Regions from separate parts of the Micromonospora sp. Mcm103 genome, predicted to be linked through region 2. Evidence: riboswitches for the same ligand, from Rfam matches in the RefSeq annotation. Region 2 holds a riboswitch; the other holds the start of a gene.
The links. A riboswitch is a leader RNA that binds a small molecule or an ion and turns the genes downstream of it on or off. The one in region 2 is predicted to bind cobalamin.
Positions count from the first base shown of each region.

Region 1: it holds a riboswitch for cobalamin, as region 2 does, so the genes downstream of both, OC439_RS16980 (ribonucleoside-diphosphate reductase subunit alpha) here and metE (5-methyltetrahydropteroyltriglutamate--homocysteine S-methyltransferase) in region 2, are expected to answer to the same signal.

Region 1 is NZ_JALJRJ010000012.1:130,351-140,127, reverse strand. It holds gene OC439_RS16990 (LysE family translocator) at 1-509, shown strand, start outside; gene OC439_RS16985 (PrsW family intramembrane metalloprotease) at 545-1,363, opposite strand; cobalamin riboswitch at 1,483-1,700, shown strand; gene OC439_RS16980 (ribonucleoside-diphosphate reductase subunit alpha) at 1,813-4,209, shown strand; gene OC439_RS16975 (ribonucleotide-diphosphate reductase subunit beta) at 4,200-5,228, shown strand; gene OC439_RS16970 (MFS transporter) at 5,250-6,485, opposite strand; gene OC439_RS16965 (condensation domain-containing protein) at 6,524-7,963, opposite strand; gene OC439_RS16960 (glycosyltransferase) at 7,978-9,135, opposite strand; gene OC439_RS16955 (DegT/DnrJ/EryC1/StrS family aminotransferase) at 9,241-9,777, shown strand, end outside.
Region 2 is NZ_JALJRJ010000018.1:125,851-135,627, reverse strand. It holds gene OC439_RS21965 (alkane 1-monooxygenase) at 1-556, shown strand, start outside; gene OC439_RS21960 (polysaccharide pyruvyl transferase family protein) at 708-2,033, shown strand; gene OC439_RS21955 (tetratricopeptide repeat protein) at 2,288-3,991, shown strand; gene OC439_RS21950 (hypothetical protein) at 4,057-4,497, opposite strand; gene OC439_RS21945 (beta-1,3-glucanase family protein) at 4,664-6,256, shown strand; cobalamin riboswitch at 6,461-6,680, shown strand; gene metE (5-methyltetrahydropteroyltriglutamate--homocysteine S-methyltransferase) at 6,796-9,045, shown strand; gene OC439_RS21935 (cellulose binding domain-containing protein) at 9,168-9,777, shown strand, end outside.

The sequences.
Region 1 (9,777 bases), on a different contig from region 2:
CCCGGGCGGGCGCGGTGGCCGCGCTCGGGGTCGCCGCCGGGGAGGCGGTGCACGTCGCCGCCGTGGTGGCCGGGCTCGCCACCGTCATCGCCGCGTCCCCGGTGCTGTTCACCGCGATCCGGTGGGCCGGTGCGGCGTACCTGATCGTGCTGGGCCTGCGGGCGTTGCGCGGCACGGGCCGGCCCGGCGCGCGTGCGGACCGGCCGGACGGCGGCGCCGGGCGGGCGTTCCGGCGCGGACTGCTGACGAACCTGCTCAACCCGAAGATGATCCTGTTCAGCGTGGCGTTCCTGCCGCAGTTCGTCCGGCCCGAGGCCGGCCCGGTGGCGGCGCAACTGGTGCTGCTCGGGGCGCTGTTCGTCGCGGTGCAGCTCACCGTGGACCTGGCGCTCGGCGTGGGCGCCGGACGGTTCGCCGGGCGGTGGGGCGACAGCCGCTGGTCGCGGCGCGTCGACCGGCTCTGCGCTGTCGCCTTCGTCGCGCTCGGCGTCCGGCTGGCCGTCGGCTGACGGGCCGGGCTGAGCCGGACGGCCGGCCGCCCGGCTCAGCCGGGATGATGCGCGGCCGTCTCCCGGGATGCCGGCACGACCGGCGTCCCGGACGGGGCCGGCCGCTCGCGGTCCAGGTGCAGGCGCAGCAGCACCCAGCCCAGCGACACGGCGCCGATGAACACGTACGCGGGCTGGGTGCCGAACGTGTCCCAGCAGGTGTGCAGCGTGACGGCGGCGGCGAAGGTGAGCAGGAACGCCGCCAGCTTCCGGCCGCCGGGCGCGGCGGCGAACGTGAACAGCGCGGCGGCGGTCAGCCCGGTCCAGGCCAGGTGCGCGGCGGGCGCGGTGAGACCGCGAACCAGCAGCGTCCGCTCGACCGCGCCGAGGTTGCCCTCCGACCCGACGAACGCGGCGAACGCGTAGCCCATGGTCTCCAGCGCGGCGAACCCGGCGCCGGAGGCGACGCCGATCACCAGGCCCTGCGCCGGGGACGGGTGCCGCCGCCACAGCAGCAGGATGCCGGCCGGCACGATCAGCTTGGCGGTCTCCTCGGCCAGGCCGACGAGCGCCATCGGCAGGACACCGAGGCGGTGCAGCGTGCCGTACTCCAGCCAGCCGGCGGCGACCACGCCGACCACGCCGCCGAGGAGCGCGGCGACGCCGACGACGGAGCCGGGGACCGGACGGCGGGCCGGCCGCCCCTGGGCGAAGGCCAGGAACGTGGCGGGCGCGACGCACGCGCCGAGCACGATCAGCGCCGGGATGAACGTGACGGTCCCGGTGCCGGCGAGTGTCTCCAGCACCAGCAGGTGAAGCCCGCCGCCGACGAGCAGGACCGCCACCCACGCCCAGCGGCGCCCGGTATTCCCCATACGCCGAGTATCGCGCCCGTCGGCCCGCGCCGGAATCGGGGGTAGGCACTGTGGACAGTGAGATCATTCCGACACGCCGACACGACATCTGGTGTTGCACACAAGCCCTCACCGCCATATATGGTGGTGCCGCAGCTGGTTCGGCCGAGCCCTCCGGGGGCAAGGCCGAGGCAAGAGGGAACCCGGTGGGAATCCGGGACTGCCCCGCAGCGGTGAGTGGGAACGACAGCCGTCAACAGCACTGGGCCATCGGCCTGGGAAGCGACGGCCGGTAGGCGACCGGCGACCCCGGTCGGGCCCGCGAGTCCGAAGACCTGCCAGCGCGCCGTACGCCTCCGCGTACGGCGGCCGGAGGTCGCGCGGGACGACCGACGCCAGCAGCCGGGCCGGCCGCGCCGTGCCCGTTGGCGTCTCCCGCCGTCTCCAGACGGTGACAGCGAGGAGAGGTCATGACTGTCGTGCAGGAGAGTCCCCCGTCCGCCACCGGCGGGTCCGAGGCCCGCCGGCCGGCGATGCGGGTACGCAAGCGGGACGGCGACACCGAGCCGGTGGACGTCGGCAAGATCGTCCGGGCGGTCGAGCGCTGGGTCGCCGACCTGGACGAGGTGGACCCGCTGCGGGTGGCCACCAAGACGATAAGCGGGCTCTACGACGGGGCGACCACCGCCGAGCTGGACCGGTTGTCGATCCAGACCGCGGCGGAGCTGATCGGCGAGGAGCCGCAGTACTCGAAGCTGGCGGCGCGGCTGCTCGCCGCGTACGTGGACAAGGAGGTCCGCGGTCAGGGCGTGGCGAGCTTCAGCCAGTCGATCGCGTACGCGCACGGGCTGGGGCTGATCGGCGACGAGACGGCCGCGTTCGTGGCCCGGCACGCCCGCAAGCTCGACGACGCCGTGGACCCGGACGGCGACCTCCGGTTCGAGTACTTCGGACTGCGCACGGTCGCGGACCGCTACCTGCTTCGGCACCCGCAGTCGCGGCTGGTGGTGGAGACACCGCAGTACTGGCTGCTGCGGGTGGCCTGCGGGCTGTCCCGCACCCCGGGCGAGGCGGTCGGCTTCTACCGCCTGATGTCCAGCCTCGCGTACCTGCCCAGCTCCCCCACGCTGTTCAACTCCGGCACCCGGCACACCCAGATGTCGTCGTGCTTCCTGGTCGACTCGCCGCGCGACGAGCTGGACTCGATCTACGAGCGGTACCACCAGGTCGCGAAGCTGTCGAAGTTCTCCGGCGGCATCGGCATCTCCTGGTCGCGGGTGCGGGGCCGGGGCGCGCTGATCCGGGGCACCAACGGCCGGTCCAACGGCATCGTGCCGTTCCTCAAGACGCTCGACGCCGGGGTGGCCGCGGTCAACCAGGGCGGCCGGCGCAAGGGCGCGGCCTGCGTCTACCTGGAGCCGTGGCACCCGGACGTGGAGGAGTTCCTGGAGCTGCGGGACAACACCGGCGAGGAGTCCCGGCGTACGCACAACCTCAACCTCGCCAACTGGATCCCGGACGAGTTCATGCGCCGGGTCGAGGCCGACGGCGAGTGGTCGCTCGTCGACCCGTCGGACGCCCCGGAGCTGCCCGACCTGTACGGCGAGGCGTTCGACGCCGCGTACCGGGCGGCCGAGAAGAACGCGGTGCGCACGGTGAAGGCCCGGGACCTGTACGGGCGGATGATGCGCACGCTCGCGCAGACCGGCAACGGCTGGATGACGTTCAAGGACGCCGCGAACCGGCTGTCCAACCAGACCGGCGAGCCGGGCAACGTGATCCACCTGTCCAACCTGTGCACCGAGATCCTGGAGGTGAACGACGACGCCGAGACGGCGGTGTGCAACCTCGGGTCGGTGAACCTCGGCGCCCACGTCACCGCCGACGGCGTGGACTGGGAGCGGCTGCGCGCCACGGTCCGCACCGCTGTGGTCTTCCTCGACCGGGTGATCGACATCAACTACTACCCGGCCGAGCAGGCGGCGGCGTCGAACCCGCGCTGGCGGCCGGTCGGGCTCGGGCTGATGGGGTTGCAGGACGCGTTCTTCACGCTGCGCCTGCCGTTCGACTCGGCGCAGGCCAGGGAGCTGTCCACCCGCGTCCAGGAGGAGATCCTGCTGACCGCGCTGGAGACGTCCGCCGGGCTGGCCGAGCGGTTCGGGCCGCATCCGGCGTACCCGCAGACCCGGGCCGCGAAGGGTGACCTGCACCCGGACCTGTGGGGCGCGGAGCCGGCGCAGGCCGGACGGTGGGCGGCGCTGCGCGAGCGGATCGCCGCACACGGGCTGCGCAACTCGCTGCTGGTGGCGATCGCGCCGACCGCCACCATCGCCTCCATCGCCGGCTGCTACGAGTGCGTGGAGCCGCAGGTGTCCAACCTGTTCAAGCGCGAGACCATGTCCGGGGAGTTCCTCCAGGTCAACACGTACCTGGTGCGGGAGCTGAAGGCGCGCGGGCTGTGGACGCCGCAGGTCCGCGACCGGATCAAGCGGGCCGAGGGCTCGGTGCAGGACATCGCCGAGCTGCCCGCGCCGGTTCGGGAGCTGTTCCGCACCGCCTGGGAGCTGCCGCAGCGGGCGCTGATCGACCTGGCCGCCGCGCGGGCGCCGTTCGTCGACCAGTCCCAGTCGCTGAACCTGTTCCTGAGCGCGCCGACCATCGGCAAGTTGTCCTCGATGTACCTGTACGCCTGGAAGGCCGGGCTGAAGACCACCTACTACCTGCGTTCCCGTCCCGCCACCCGCATCCAGCAGGCCACCGTCGCGCCGGTGCTCGCCCCGGTCTCCGGCGTGGTCTCCGCCGTGAGCGACGACGAGGCGCTGGCCTGTTCCCTGGAGAACCCCGAGAGCTGCGAGGCATGCCAGTGACCACCACCGCACCGACCCGGCACATGCTGCTCGACCCCGGCATGGACCTGACCCTGCGGCCGATGCGCTACCCGCGCTTCTTCGACCGCTTCAAGGACGCGATCAAGAACACCTGGACGGTCGAGGAGGTGGACCTGCACTCCGACCTCGCCGACCTGGCGAAGCTGTCCCCCGCCGAACGGCACCTGGTGTCGCGGCTGGTGGCGTTCTTCGCGACCGGCGACACCATCGTCGCCAACAACCTGGTGCTCAACCTCTACCAGCACGTCAACTCGCCCGAGGGCCGGCTCTACCTGTCCCGGCAGCTGTTCGAGGAGGCGGTGCACGTCCAGTTCTACCTGAACCTGCTGGACACGTACGTGCCGGACGAGAAGGAACGGTTCGCCGCGTTCGCCGCGGTGGAGAACATCCCGTCGATCGCCCGCAAGGCCGAGTTCTGCTTCCGGTGGATCGACTCGATCTTCGAGCTGCGCGAGCTGCGGACCCGCGCGGACCGGCGGGCGTTCCTGCTCAACCTGATCTGCTTCGCCGCGTGCATCGAGGGCCTGTTCTTCTACGGCGCGTTCGCCTACGTCTACTTCCTGCGCTCCCGGGGCCTGCTCAACGGGCTGGCCTCCGGCACCAACTGGGTGTTCCGGGACGAGTCGATGCACATGGCGTTCGCCTTCGACGTGGTGGAGACCGTACGCGCCGAGGAGCCGGACCTGTTCGACGACGAGATGGAGAAGCAGGTGAGGGAGATGCTGGCCGAGGCGGTGGAGTGCGAGGTGGGCTTCGCCGCGGACCTGCTCGGGCAGGGCGTGCCCGGGATGTCGCTCGCGGACATGCGCGAGTACCTCCAGCACGTGGCCGACCGGCGCCTCGCAGTGCTCGGCATCGCCCCGATGTACGGCAGCGGCAACCCGTTCGCGTTCATGGAGTTGCAGGACGTGCAGGAGCTGTCCAACTTCTTCGAGCGCCGGGTGTCGGCGTACCAGGTCGGGGTGACCGGGTCGGTCACCTTCGACGACGACTTCTGACCGCCGCCCCCGCCCCGGCCGTCACGGCCGGGGCGGGACCGGGCTCTCACCGGGCAGCGCCGTCGCCCGGACCCGCCCGATCAACGCCACCACGGCGACCGCCATCACGGCCACCACCACGAACGCGCTGCGCAGGTTCAGGGCACCGGCGAGCAGGCCGATCACCGGCGCCGCGAGCAACGCGCCCGGCCACTGGCCCATCGCCACCACCGAGACGCCCTCACCGGAGGTGAGGCGCGGCTGCTCGCCGGCGAAGCCGAGCACCGTCGGGGTCACGCACGCCAGGCCGAAGCCGAGCAGTCCGAAGCCGGCCATCACCGCGGCCGGATGGGGGTACGCCACCGGCAGCGCCACACCCGCTGTGGCGACGAGCGCGGACAGCCGCACGAAGCGGATCCGCCCGAACCGGCCGGCCAGCCGGTCTCCGACCAGCCGGGCGACGGTGGCGGCGAGCGACAGACAGGTGTACGTGGCGGCGGCGAGCACCGCGGCGGCGCCCGCCACCTCGGTCGCGTACAGCGCGCTCCACTGTGCGCCGGCCATCTCGATGAACGAGGCGAGGAAGGCGATCACCGCGAGCAGCAGCAGCTGCGGGGTGAACCGGTCGCGCAGCCGTCGCCGGGCCTCGCCGTCCTTCGTCTCCTGCCGGGGCGTATCAGGCAGCCAGCGGTGCGTGCCGACCAGCAGCGCGCCCAGCAGGACGCTGGTGACCGCCATCTGCGCCGACGGGGACATCCCGATCGCCGCGGCGCCGGTGCCGCAGAGGCCGCCGGCCAGCATGCCGATGCTGAAGCCGGCGTGGAACGTGGACAGGATCGGCCGCCCGTAGCGCTTCTGCACCTCTACCGACTGGGCGTTCATCGGCGTGGCCAGCAGGTTCGCCGCGAAGCCCCAGACCGCCAGGCCGCCGACCAGCGCCACCACTGTGGTGGACGCGGCCAGCAGCGGCGCGTTGAGCAGGATCAGCGCGGCCCCGGCCAGCGCCAGCCGGCGGGTGTTGATCCGGCTGATCAGCACCGCCACCACGACCAGGGAGACCAGCTCCCCGGCGTTCGTGGCGATGTTCGCCAGGCCCCAGCCGGTGTTGCCGACGCCTACCGCGTCCCGCACCTCCGGTACGCGGGCCGACCACCCGCCGATGGCCAGGCCCATGATGACGAAGAGCAGCGCCACCGACCAGCGGGCCCGTACGGCCGAGCGTGGCACCGGCGGCGCGGGCTGCTCCGTCGTGTGCTGGTTCGTCGAGGTGTCCGTCATGGTCGTCGTACCTCTCTCCGATCGGTCCGTCGGAACTCCTACCCGATCGCGTGGTCGAGGAAGCACGCACCGTCAGGAAGGCGTACCCGCTCCGGGGTGGTGGCCGGGTCGGTGACGAGCGCCGAGACCACCGCGACGTAGTCGTCGATCAGGCCGCGTACCAGGTCGTCGCCGAACACGCCCCGGTTGCGGATCACCACGCCGCCGGCCCGGTCGTCGTCCACCACGACGATCGGCGAACCCCGCTTGACCCAGACGGGCAGGCATTCGGGCGGCACGTCGGCGGCGACCACCGGCGGCGGTGTGCCGGGCGCGGGCCGGGCGGTGATGTCGACCGGCTCCACCCGCAGCCCCGGGCAGTGCAGCACCGGCGACGCCGACGCGGCGGACTGGAACCAGGCGTCGAACAGGTGGTTGTCCGGCCAGGGGCGGATCGCCGCGAAGTCGGGGCGGACCGCCCGGGCCAGCCGGTGGAACGCGGTGGCGTGCGCGACGGCCTCGGCCAGCGAGGTGTGCGCGGCGCCTACCACCGCGCTCATCGGCGCGTCCGCCGCGACGTCGACCGGCAGGTAGACGTTGTTCGTGAACTGACCGACGAGCTGCCGGGACAACGGGCTCTCCCGGCCCAGCGTGGTGGTGCCCAGCACCACCCGGGACCGGCCGGCCCGCCGCGACAGCAGCACCAGGTACGCGGCCAGCAGCAGCACGTACGGGCTGGTGCGGGCCCGCCGGGCGGCCGGACGCAGCCGCGCGGTGACCTCCGGCGGGAACGCGAAGCGGGTGGCCACCTCGGCGCTGAGCGCGACGTCCGGCGCCGGCGGCGACGCCGGGAAGAGCTGGTACGGCTCCACCGGCCGCAGCCGGTCCCGCCAGTACGCGGCCCGGGCGGCGGCGTCGACGCCGTTTCCGGCCTGCTCCGCCTCCTGGAGCGCGGCGAGCGCGGTGGGGCCCACGCCCAGCGGCGGCTGCGGATCGGCCGCGCCGAGCCGGGCCGAGTACGCGTGGCACAGGTCCTCCACCACGACGCGGCACGACCAGCCGTCGGAGACCATGTGGAAGAAGCAGAGCGCGAGCACGTGCTCGGTCTCGGAGAGCCGGACCAGGGCGGCCCGCCACAGCGGCGCCCGGCCGGGGTCGAACGCGTCGTTGCGGTGCGCGTACGCGATCCGCTCGACCCGGGCCTGCTGCTCGGCCGGCGGCAGGCCGGACAGGTCGACGTACTCCAGCGGCGACTCGACGTGCGGCAGGATCCGCACCTCGGGCTCCACGCCGATGCTGTCGAACCGCATCCGCAGCGCGTCGTGCCGGTCCACCACGTCCTGCATCGCCTGCCGCAGCACGTCGACCCGCAGCGCGCCCCGCAGCCGGCGGAACTCCACCACCACGAGCCGTGAGGCGCCGGGGCGGGCCGGGTCGAGCGCGGTCATGAACTCCCACATCATCTGCTGGCCGGGGGCCAGCGGGTACGTCGTCGGCACAACCACTCCCTCCGTCAGGCCGCCACCGGCGGCACGGCCACCGGCGCGACCGGCCGGCGGTCCGCCTCGTCCGGCCGATGGTCCGCCCCGTCCGGCTGGTAGTCGGCCTCGTCCGGCGCGCGGAAACCGGTGAAGAGCAGGTCGGGGCGGCCGAGCCGGAGTGAGGTGACGAACGCGGCCCCGTCGAAGAGCGTCTCGATCGCCGCGCAGGCCATCGACTCGGCCACCGCGCGCGGTCCCCGGTCGCCGCCGAGCCGGCCGGGTGTCTTCGCGGCGATCACCGCGGCCGCGACTGCCGGCACCGCGAGCAGGCTGCGCCCACCGCTGCGCCGGGCGGTCAGCAGCCCGGCCAGCGCGGTCACGGCGAGCGTGCTGGCGGTGTTGAGCACGAACCGGCGCCGGTGCGGGTGGGCGAGGCAGAGCCACTGCTCGGAGCGCCCGTACGTGGTGAACCGGTAGGCGACCGCGCGGAACGTGTCGGCGACGCCGGTGTCGTGGGTGATCACCCCGTCCGGGTCGGTGAGCAGCACGTAACCGGCGTCGGTGAGCAGCAGCCCGAGGTGCAGGTCCTCGCCGCCCAGCGGCATCGGGGAGTCCTCCGGGAACCCGCCGACCGCCTCGAAGACGGAGCGCTTCACCGCCATGTTCGCCCCGGCGCCCCAGGACACGCGCTCGTAGTACAGCGGCCGGGTCAGGTCGCCGAGCAGCAGGTAGGAGCGGCGCATCACGCGGAAGAACGCGCTGTCGCCGGGCTCGACGACGACCGGGCCGGTGACGCCGGCGACCTCCTCGCCGCAGGCGCGCAGGCGGGCCGCGTACCGGGTGATCAGGTCGGCCGGCACCCGGCAGTCGGAGTCGGTGAACAGCAGCAGGTCGTAGCGGGCGTGCCGGACGCCCAGGTTCCGTTTGGCGCCGACGTGCCGGGGGCCGCGCACGTAGCGGGCGCCGTACTCGGCGCAGGCGGCGCGGTGCGCGGCGGCCGCGGCGGGCGCCGAGTCGTCGACGACCACCACCTCCACCGGTTCCGGGCAGTTCGGGGCGGCGTCGCGCAGGCTGCGCAGCTGACGGCGCATCTCCGCCACCCGGTCCTTGACCGGGATGACGACGGAGACGCCGCGCGTGACGGCGCGGGGTTCGGTCGGTTCGCTCACGTGCGATGCGGATCGGCTCATGTCCCGAGGTTCGACCACCCGGATACAACGCCGATACACGGCGCCGGCCGGGCCGGCTACCGCGTGTGTACCGCTGATGTATCGATGGGCATCAAGGTCGAGGACATGACGACCTCCATTCCCCTCGACCGGCGGCTCGCCGTGGACGGTGGCCGGCCGGTCCGCCCGCCCGACCGTCCGTGGCCACGCTGGCCGATCCCCGCGCCGGACGCCGCCGGCAACCTCGCCGCGGTGCTGGCCGGCGGCCGGTGGGCGATCAGCAGCCCGTCCGTCGGCGGCACCGCCCTGTACGAGCGCCGCTTCGCCGCCGACTTCGCCCGCTACGTCGGCCCCCGCCACTGCGTGCCCGTCGACCACGGCTCCAGCGCCCTGGTGGTGGCCCTGGAGTCACTCGGCCTCGGCTACGGCGAGACGGTGCTCGTCCCGGCGCTGACCTGGACCGCCTCCGCGACCGCCGCGCTGCGCGCCGGCCTGGTCCCGGTGCTCGTCGACGTCGACCGGGACACCGGCTGCGTCGGGCCGGACGACATCGACCTGTCGGTGGACCCGCGCGCCGTGGTCGCCGTGCACTGGGCCTCCAACATGGCCGACGTGCCGGCGCTCGACGCGGTCACCCGGCCGCGCGGCATCTCCGTCGTGGAG
Region 2 (9,777 bases):
CCGGCTGCGCCACAGGAGCCCGTGGACGCTGCGTAACAACCTGCTCAACGCCGGGCTCATGACCGTCGTACTCTTCGCCCTGCTGATCGCGGTGTTCGGGTGGCGGCTCGTGCCCTTCCTGTTCCTGCAGGCGATCGTCGGCTTCTCGCTGCTGGAAGCGGTCAACTATCTCGAGCACTACGGATTGTGCCGCCGGCGCACCGCCACCGGCCGCTTCGAGAAGGTCGACCCACGGCACAGCTGGAACAGTGACCGCGTCGTCACCAACGTGTTCCTCTTCCAGCTGCAACGCCACAGCGACCACCACGCCAACCCGCTGCGCCGCTACCAGACGCTGCGCAGCTTCGACGTCTCGCCGCGACTGCCCGGAGGCTACGCCTCGATGGTGTTGCTCGCTCTCGTCCCGCCGCTGTGGTACCGGGTGATGAACCCACGGGTTCTGGCGCACTACGGCGGCGACCTGAACCTCGCCAATCGCCACCCCCGCGCCGAGGCCCGGCTGCGTCGCCGCTACGGCCGGCCCGCCGCGGACACCACAGCGGTTCCCGCCGCCTGACCCGGCCCGGGACGTGTGGGGCTGACGGCACCTCTCTGTGTCAAGGCGTAGGATCTCTGTTCCTGCACGGAACGGGGCCGTGCCCGGCCGATCGCGCCGCTTCGGCCTCGCCGGGCGCCGCGGCGTCCGGGACGAAGGGTGGACACCCCGGATGCACCAGCGGATCCTGCTGCGAGCCCGCAAGGGCCCGTTCGACGTCGTCACCGCCGAGGAGACCTACGAGCGGGACTGGATCGGCAAGAACAGCGGCAACCTGGTCTTCAGCCACGCCGCGCACAAGCTGCTGGCCACCTCGACGGCGGAGATCACCCCGTCGCGGTTCCGGGCGGACCCGCGCGATGCCGACGAGATCAACGAGAAGTACGACGTCTTCGTGATCCCGCTGGCGAACGCGTTCCGCCACGACTACGCGAACCGGTTGACGTCGATGGCCCGGCTGATCGAGCGGCTCAAGATCCCGGTGGTGGTGCTCGGGGTCGGGGCGCAGACCGACGTGGACGGCGGCCTGGAGTCCCTGCGCCCGATCGACGAGCCGGTGAAGGCGTTCTGCCGGGCGGTGCTGGACCGGTCGCACAGCATCGGCGTACGCGGCGAGATCAGCGAGAACTACCTGCGTGCGCTGGGCTTCTCCGCCGTCGAGCAGATCGGCTGCCCGTCGATGTTCCTGCACGGCGACAGCCTGCGGGTCGAGAAGGCGAAGGCGGCCCTGAGCACCCAGGACCGGCTCGCGTTCGTCATCTCGCCGTACGTCCGCGCGTTGGCCCCGCTCGTCCGCCACCACCACCAGCGCTACCCGAACCTGCGCTACATCGCGCAGGGCCTGTACACCCTGGGCACCCTGCTCTACGGCGACGCACCGAACTTGCGCGGCAAGACCGACGACATGCCGATCCACACCTCACATCCGCTCTTCGTCGAGGACAAGGTGCGGATGTTCATGGACCCGTGGCCCTGGATGGAGTATCTCTCCGGATTCGACTTCGCCTTCGGCACCCGGATCCACGGCACCATCACGGCGCTGATCTCCGGCACTCCCGGGTATCTCCTCGCACACGACTCGCGCACCCTGGAACTGGCCCGCTACTTCGACATCCCGCACCGGTTGATGCGCGACGTGCCGGCCGACGTCGACGCCGCCCAGCTCTACGAGGAAGCCGACTACACGGCCCTGAACGAGGGCCACAAGGAGCGGTTCGCGCGGATCACCGCGTTCCTCGCCAGGCACGATCTCGGCCTGTCGTTCGCCGACGGGGACAGCGCCACCCGCTTCGACGAGCAGGTCCGCCGAACCGTCTACCCGCCGGCGGTCCGGCCGGCCTCCGCCTACACCGCCGAGGAACTGCTTGCGCGCATGCAGTGGCTGCGGGACGAGAACCAGGCGCTGCAGCAGAAGCTCAAGGCACGCCGCGCGCAGCCATTGCGCGACCAGGTCAAGCAGGCGGTGGGCGGCCGGGTCCGCCGGATGCTGTCGCGCTGACCGTCGTACGCCTGCGCAGGCTTCGCCGGCCGCGAATCGCGAGAACCCTTCTTATTCCCATCGACCGGCATTACGCTCTGGGCCAGCCCTGAGGTGCATCACATCGGAGGTTCCTATGAGGACGATGACCATCCGTCGCACGACTGCACTCCGTCTGGTGTCCGGCGCACGCCGGCTGTGGATCGAGTGGTGCTGGTAACTGCCGGCCCGGCGGGCGCTCCCGGGCGCCCGCCCCTGCGGCGCCGGGCCCTGCGGTGACGGACGGCGCGGAGCGCTACGACTGCCACCGCGACCACGGACCGTACGCCGGGGTCTCGGCCTTCCTCGGTCGCGTCGCCGCCGACCGGCCCCGCCTGGCGGCCCGGCACGCGGTCGAACTGCACGCGATCGTTCCCCGGCTCGATCCGGCGGCCCGGCCGGCCGCCGAGGAGGAGCCGATCCGCTTCCACCCGGCCCGTCGTACCGCCTGTCTGGCCTACGGCGCGGCGGAGCTGGTGGCAGCCTGGGCCGGCACGCTCCGGCGGCCCGTGACCGTCCGGTTCGATCACGTCGCCAGCGCCGACGAGACGACAGCCGAACTGCTGGGCGCGCTGGCCCGCCGGCTCGGGCCTTCCCCGGTGCGCCTCGACCTGCGCGACGACGGTGCCCCCGACCCGGCGCCCGACGAGCGCACCCCGCAGGCGTTGCGGCGGGCCTTGGGCGACAGCCTGGCCAGCGGCTACTACCACCACGCGGCCCGGGTCGCCCGGCGCGGGCGGGCGGCGGTCACCCCCGACGGCGACCTGCGGCACTGGTGGGCGTTCACCACCGGCCTGGCCACCGCCCTGGCGGCCCTGAACCGGGCCGCCGAGGCGCTCGACCTCTACGACGAGGCGCGGGCCGCCACCGACGATCCGAAGATCACGATGTCGGCGGCGTACGCCACCGCCATGCTGCACGCCCGGCACCTACCGGCGGCCGACCAGGACCCGGCGCTGGCCCGGCAGTGGCTGGAGCGGGCACTGTACCTCGCCACCGAGCTGGCCGACCCACGCCAGCGGCTGTTGTCGACGGTCTTTTACGAGCAGGGCCTGGCGCTGCTGGACAGCCGGGCCGGCCGTCCCGACCGGGCGCTGCGGCTCGTGGACGACGGGCTGGCCCGGCTGACGGCCGCGCTCGGTCCCGGTGAACGCCCGCAGGACCTGGCCCGGCTGCGCCACAACCGGGCGCAGGTGTACCTCGCGCTGGGCGACCCGGCGCGGGCGCTGGCCGACCTGGACACCGTGATCGCCCACGACCCCGGCAACTGCGAGTACTACGTGGACCGCGCCGCCCTCTACCGGGCGGCGGGCCGGACCCGAGCCGCGATCAGGGACTACGACGCCGCCATCCGGCTGGGACCGCACCTGCCCGAGGCGTACTACAACCGGGCCGCGCTCCAGCAGGAGCGGGGCCGCCCCGAGCGGGCGCGCGCCGACCTGGAGCGGGTGCTCGCCATCGAACCGGGGCACCTCGACGCCCGGATCGCCCTGGTCAACCTGCACGTGGAGCGCGGCGCGCTGGACGCCGCCGAGGCGGGCGCGCGGGCCGGGCTGGCCGGCGCTCCGCAGGAGCCCGCGCTGCTGTGCACCCTGGGCCTGGTCCTCGCCGAGCGTGGCCGGGCCGCCGAGGCCGACGAACTGCTCACCCGGGCCCTGAGCGGGGACCCCGAGCTGGTGGAGGCGTGGACGAACCGGGCCGCCGCCCGGTTCGAGCGCGGCGACGTGGCCGCCGCGCTCGCCGACCTGGACCGGGCGGTGGCGCTGTCGGAGGCTCCCGTGCCGCGCTACAACCGGGGTACGGCCCTGGCCCGGCTGGGCCGGTGGGACGAGGCGGCCCGCGACTTCGCCCAGGCGCTCGCCCAGCCCGGCCTGGACCGGACCCTACGGCGGGATCTGCGGGCGGAACTCGCCCGGTGCCGCCGGGCGCTGGCCGTCTGACCCGGCCCGGCCGGGGAGCCGGCGCTCGTCGTGCGCCGGCCCCGGTCCGGGGGAGGGGAGTGGGCTCAGCAGCCCTGGCGGCGGCTGTAGATCTGGTGGCGCTGACCGGCCCATCCGATGTAGCCGACCGCCTCGACGCAGTAGTTCGCCGTGCCGGTGACGGCGACCGGGCCGGCGTAATAGCTGAAGTCACCGGAATTGGTGTCCGCGCCGCCCGACCGGGTGCAGTGCGCGCCCTCGCCCGACCGCTCCGCGCAGCGGTAGATCTGCACGAAGGTGGGCGCCGACTTCCCGTACGCCGCGCCGCGGTGGTAGAAGCAGGCGCTGTTGGTGCCGCCGTTGCTGCTGTTGTAGTAGATCACCAGTTCACCGAGCCCGGACGACTGCACCTGGCTGTAGGTGATGGTTCCCGAGCAGGAGCCGGCCGCGTGGGCGGCGGGAGCACCGACAGTCAGGCCGGCCGCGACGGTCACCAGCGCGGTCAGCGCCGAAAGCATGCGTCTCATGAACTACCCAATCCACAGTCGACTGTTCCGGAGTGGATCTTAATCAACCGGTGACCTTCACGGTGGCCCCGATCCATCGGCAACCACCTATTGACAAACAATATTGACAATTGGACCCTGCTGAGAGAGCGCTCTCCCGTCCCCCTGTCTCCAGCGAGGTGTCGCCATGCGTCTCCGAAGAAGGCTGCTCGCCGCCGCGTCCGTCCTGCTCGCCGGGCTCACCGGCGCCGTCGTCGCCACGCCCGCCCAGGCGGTCGGACCGGCGTTGCTACCGGTCACCGTCACCAACACCACCGGCCGCAGCGACCCGGTCTACCTCTACGTCATCGGCGTCCAGCTGTCCTCCGGCCGGCTCGGCTACGTCACCTCCGGCGGTGCCTTCGTGCCGTGGACCGGCGGGCAGATCCCGCCGTCGCCCGCGCCGGACGTCTCCATACCGGGCCCCGGCAACGGCGGCAGCACCACGATCCAGTTCCCCCGCGGCTTCTCCGGCCGGGCCTACTTCTCCCTCGGGCAGAAGCTGACGTTCTTCCTCACCCCGGACGGACTGGTGCAGCCCGCGCCCTGGGCGGCCGGTGACGCGAACCGCGACATCCTGTTCGACTGGAGCGAGTTCACCTACAACGACTCCGGGCTGTGGCTCAACAGCTCCCAGGTCGACATGTTCGCCATCCCGCACGCGGTCACCGTGACCGGCGCCAACGGCGTCACCAAGCGCACCGGCGACGTGGTGGCCAACGGACGCAACGCGGTCATCGACGGGATCCGGGCGCAGCCGGGCTGGGCCGGCACCGTCCACACCCGCTCCGACGGGACCGTGCTGCGCGTCCTGGCTCCGGGCAAGGCGGCCGGGGCCGGCCTGCTCAGCGCCACGTACCTGGACTCGTACATCGCGTCCGCGTGGAACGCGTACACCACGAAGACCCTGACCGTGGCGCCCTTCGCCGACCAGCCGGCCATCCGGTACTACGGCCGTACCTCGGGCAACACCATGACCTTCACCAACGGCAGCGGCCAGGTCGTCGCCTCCTTCAACCGGCCCTCCTCGGCCAGCGTCTGGGGCTGCGACGGCGACCTGCCCGCGCCGAACGACCAGGTGGTCGGCCCGATCTCGCGTACGCTCTGCGCCGCCCTCAACCGCGGCACACTCGGCACCATCGACACCCAGCCCAGCACGAACGCCGCCGACTTCTACCGCAGCAACCCCACCAACCAGTACGCCCGACTGATCCACGCCAACATGACCGACGGCCGGGCGTACGCGTTCGCCTTCGACGACGTCGGCGGATTCGAGTCGCTGGTGCACGACGGCGACCCCCGTTCGGCCGGACTGATCCTCAGCCCGTTCACCGGCGGTGGCGGCGGCACCCCGGCCACCGGGGTGCCAGTGGTCAGCAACTGGAACAACAAGTGCATCGACGTGCCGAGCTCCAACTTCGTCGACCGCGCGCCGCTGCAGATGTGGAACTGCAACAACACCAACGCGCAGAAGTGGACGTTCAGCGGCACGGCGCTCAAGAGCCAGAACAACAAGTGCATGGACATCGACGCCGGGTCCACCGCGAACGGGGCGACGGTGCAGCTCTACACCTGCAACGGCACCGGCGCGCAGCAGTTCACCCTGAACGCGGCCGGAGACCTGGTCAACCTCCAGGCTGGCAAGTGCGTCGACATCAAGGACTGGAACGGCAACGACGGCGCGAGGCTCCAGCTCTGGGACTGCGGGGGCACGGCCAACCAGAAGTGGCGCAAGGGCTGACCGGCCCTGCGACGGGGGCGGGGGCCGACCGCGAGTCGCTCCCGCCACCCGCCAGCGCGACGGACGACGCGCGTCAAGCACCGGGCGAGCCGGCGGAGGCCGTTGTCCCAACGGGACGCCGGCCTCCGCGACCGGGCTTGGGCCCCGCGACGGCTCGCCGTCCCGCAGGACGGACGCGCCGACCACGTCGGCTCACCGCCCCATACGATAGACAACGGTGCTGGTTCGCCGCGCCCGTGACGGGTGTGGCGTCGTAAGAGGGAACCCGGTGTGAGTCCGGGACTGCCCCGCAGCGGTGAGTGGGAACGACAGCCGTCATCGAAGCACTGGACCGTGAGGTCTGGGAAGCGACGGCCAGTAGGTGACCGGGTGGATCCGGTCGCGCCCGCGAGTCCGAAGACCTGCCCGCACCGCGCGCACCGTCCGGTGTGCGCCGCCGACGGTCGCTCGGGACGGCCGGTGCGGAAGCCGGTACGCCGCCTGTACCCCTTCCCTCCCCGCCCCGATCGGCCTCGTGTGCTTCGAGGGAAGGGATCTCCATGAGTACCGCATTCGGTCAGAGCACCGTGCTGGGCTATCCGCGTATCGGGGGCAACCGGCAACTCAAGAAGGCCGTCGAGGCCTACTGGGCGGGCCGGATCGACGCCGAGGAGTTGGCGGCGACCTCTGCCGCGCTACGGGCGAAGGTCTGGCGGACGCTGCGCGACGCGCGCCTGGACGCGATCCCGTCCAACACGTTCTCCTACTATGACCACGTGCTGGACACGGCCGTCGCCGTCGGCGCGATCCCGCACCGGTTCGCCCGTCTCGGCCTCGGCGATCTCGGCACCTACTTCGCCATGGCCCGGGGCGTCGATGCCGAGCCGGCGCTCGAACTGACGAAGTGGTTCGACACCAACTACCACTATCTGGTTCCCGAGATCGGCTCCGACACCGCCTTCGCGGCGAATCCCGACAAGGCGCTGCGCGAGTACCGTGAGGCCCGCGAGCTGGGAATCGACAGCCGGCCGGTGCTGGTCGGGCCGGCCACATTCCTGCTGCTGGCCAAGCCCACCGAGGCGCGCGGCGAACCGTTCGACCGGTTGACCGACCTGGTCGACGTGTACGCCGACATCCTGCGATCCCTCGCCGCGGCGGGCGTGCGATGGGTGCAGCTGGATGAACCCGCCTACGTCGCCGACCGGAGCGCCGCCGAGATCGACGCGCTGCGGGAGGCGTACACCCGGCTCGGCGCGGTGGAACAGCGGCCGGCGATCTTCGTCGCCACCTATTTCGGCGAGCTCGGTGACGCGCTGCCCGCCCTGCTCGACACGCCGGTCGAAGCGGTCGGCGTGGATCTGGTGGCCGGGCCCGGCAACCTGCGGCGGCTGGCCGGTGCGGGACCGCTGCGCGGCAAGACGATCGTGGCCGGCCTCGTCGACGGCCGCAACGTCTGGCGTACCGACCTGCGCGCCGCCGTGGCGGCTGGTGCCGCCGTCACCGCCCTCGCCGACCACGTCGCCGTGTCCACCTCGTGCTCGCTGCTGCACGTGCCGGAGGACCTGTCCGCCGAGGCCGCTCTCGACCCGGCGTTGGTTCAGCGGCTCGCCTTCGCCCGGCAGAAGGTCGATGAGGTCGTTCGGCTCGGCCGCGCGCTGCGCAACGGCACCACGTCCCTGCCCGAGCCGCTGCCGCCCACCCCCGCCGCATGGCGCGACGACACCGTACGCGGCCGGCTCGCCGCACTGCGCGCCACAGATCGGCAGCGCGGCGCGTACCCGGAGCGAGCGGCGGCACAGCAGGCCCGGCTGAATCTGCCGCCCTTGCCGACCACGACCATCGGATCGTTCCCGCAGACCGAGGAGCTGCGCCGCGCGCGTGCCGAGCATCGAGCCGGCCGCCTCGACGACACCGCCTACACCCGGCGTATGCGCGCCGAGGTCGAGCACGTCGTCCGGCTTCAGGAGCGGCTGGGTCTGGACGTGCTCGTGCACGGCGAGCCGGAACGAAACGACATGGTCCAGTACTTCGGCGAGCAGCTGGACGGGTTCGCCGCCACCGAACACGGCTGGGTCCAGTCCTACGGCTCCCGATACGTGCGTCCGCCCGTCATCTACGGCGACGTGGCACGCAGGGCGCCGATGACCGTCAACTGGTCCACCTACGCGCAGTCGCTGACCGACCGGCCGGTCAAGGGCATGCTCACCGGCCCGGTCACGATCCTGGCCTGGTCGTTCGTCCGCAGCGACCAGCCACTGGCAGACACCGCGGACCAGGTCGCGCTCGCGCTGCGCGACGAGTGCCGTGATCTCGAGGCAGCCGGTGTCCGGGTCATCCAGGTCGACGAGCCGGCGCTGCGTGAGACGCTGCCACTGCGCAGGGCGGACCAGAAGGCGTACCTGGACTGGGCAGTCGGGGCGTTCCGCCTGGCCACCTGCGGAGTCGCCGACGACACCCAGATCCACACCCACCTGTGCTACTCGGAGTTCGGGGAGGTGATCACGTCCATCGACGCCCTCGACGCCGACGTCACAAGCATCGAGGCATCCCGCTCCCGGATGGAGGTCCTCGACGACCTCGCCGCGATCGGATACCGCCGGGGTGTGGGGCCCGGCGTCTGGGACATCCACTCACCCCGGGTGCCGTCCCACGACGAGGTCGTCGGCGCGCTGCGCCGGGCCGTGGCCGCGGTGCCGGCCGAGCGGCTGTGGGTGAACCCCGACTGCGGCCTCAAGACGCGCGGCTATCCCGAGGTCGAGGCGTCCCTCCAGCACCTGGTCGCCGCCGCGGTCGAGCTGCGCGGACGCTGAGTCGGCGGGCCGGGCGGAACGCCGCGCCGTTCCGCCCGGCCCGGACCCGGTTCAGCCCTTGACAGACCGTGCCCCGAGCGCCGAGGCTGCATGAAGTGATGTGTGTCGATGTGCGGGGGGGCATGATGCGACGCAGGATCTTCGCGCTGGCTACAGCCGCCGCGGTCGTCGTCGGCGGGGCCACGACGATGGTGCTGCGGCCGGCCTACGCCGCGACGGCATGCACGGTGGACTACACGATCACCCGGGAGTGGTCCAGCGGCTTCTGGGCCGAGCTCACCGTCACCAACCTGGGCTCTCCCGTCACCGACTGGTGGCTGCGGTTCCGGCAGGCGGGCGGTCAAACGATCACCATGGGCCTCGATCGGCTGCCGGACGGATACACGCTCGGCAGTGGCGAGATGTACCCGATGACCACGCTCCGTCCGCCGGCAGGCTCCACGCTGCCGACCGGCGCCTCGGTGACTGTGCGGTTCGGCGGCAACTACCAGGGTGCCGACCCCGAACCGACCGACTGGGTGTTGAACGGCCAGTCGTGCGACGCGGACGTCGCCGACCCGACCGGCTCGTCGCCGCCGCCGGCCTCGGGGAGCCCGCGGCCCAGCCCACTGCCGGGCGGGCCGTCGGTGGCGCTCACCTCGCCCCTGCCCAACGACTTCTTCGCCGCGCCGGGCGTCATCCCGATCCGTGCGGAGGCCGCGGCGGCGCCCGGCCGGCGAATCGAGCGGGTCG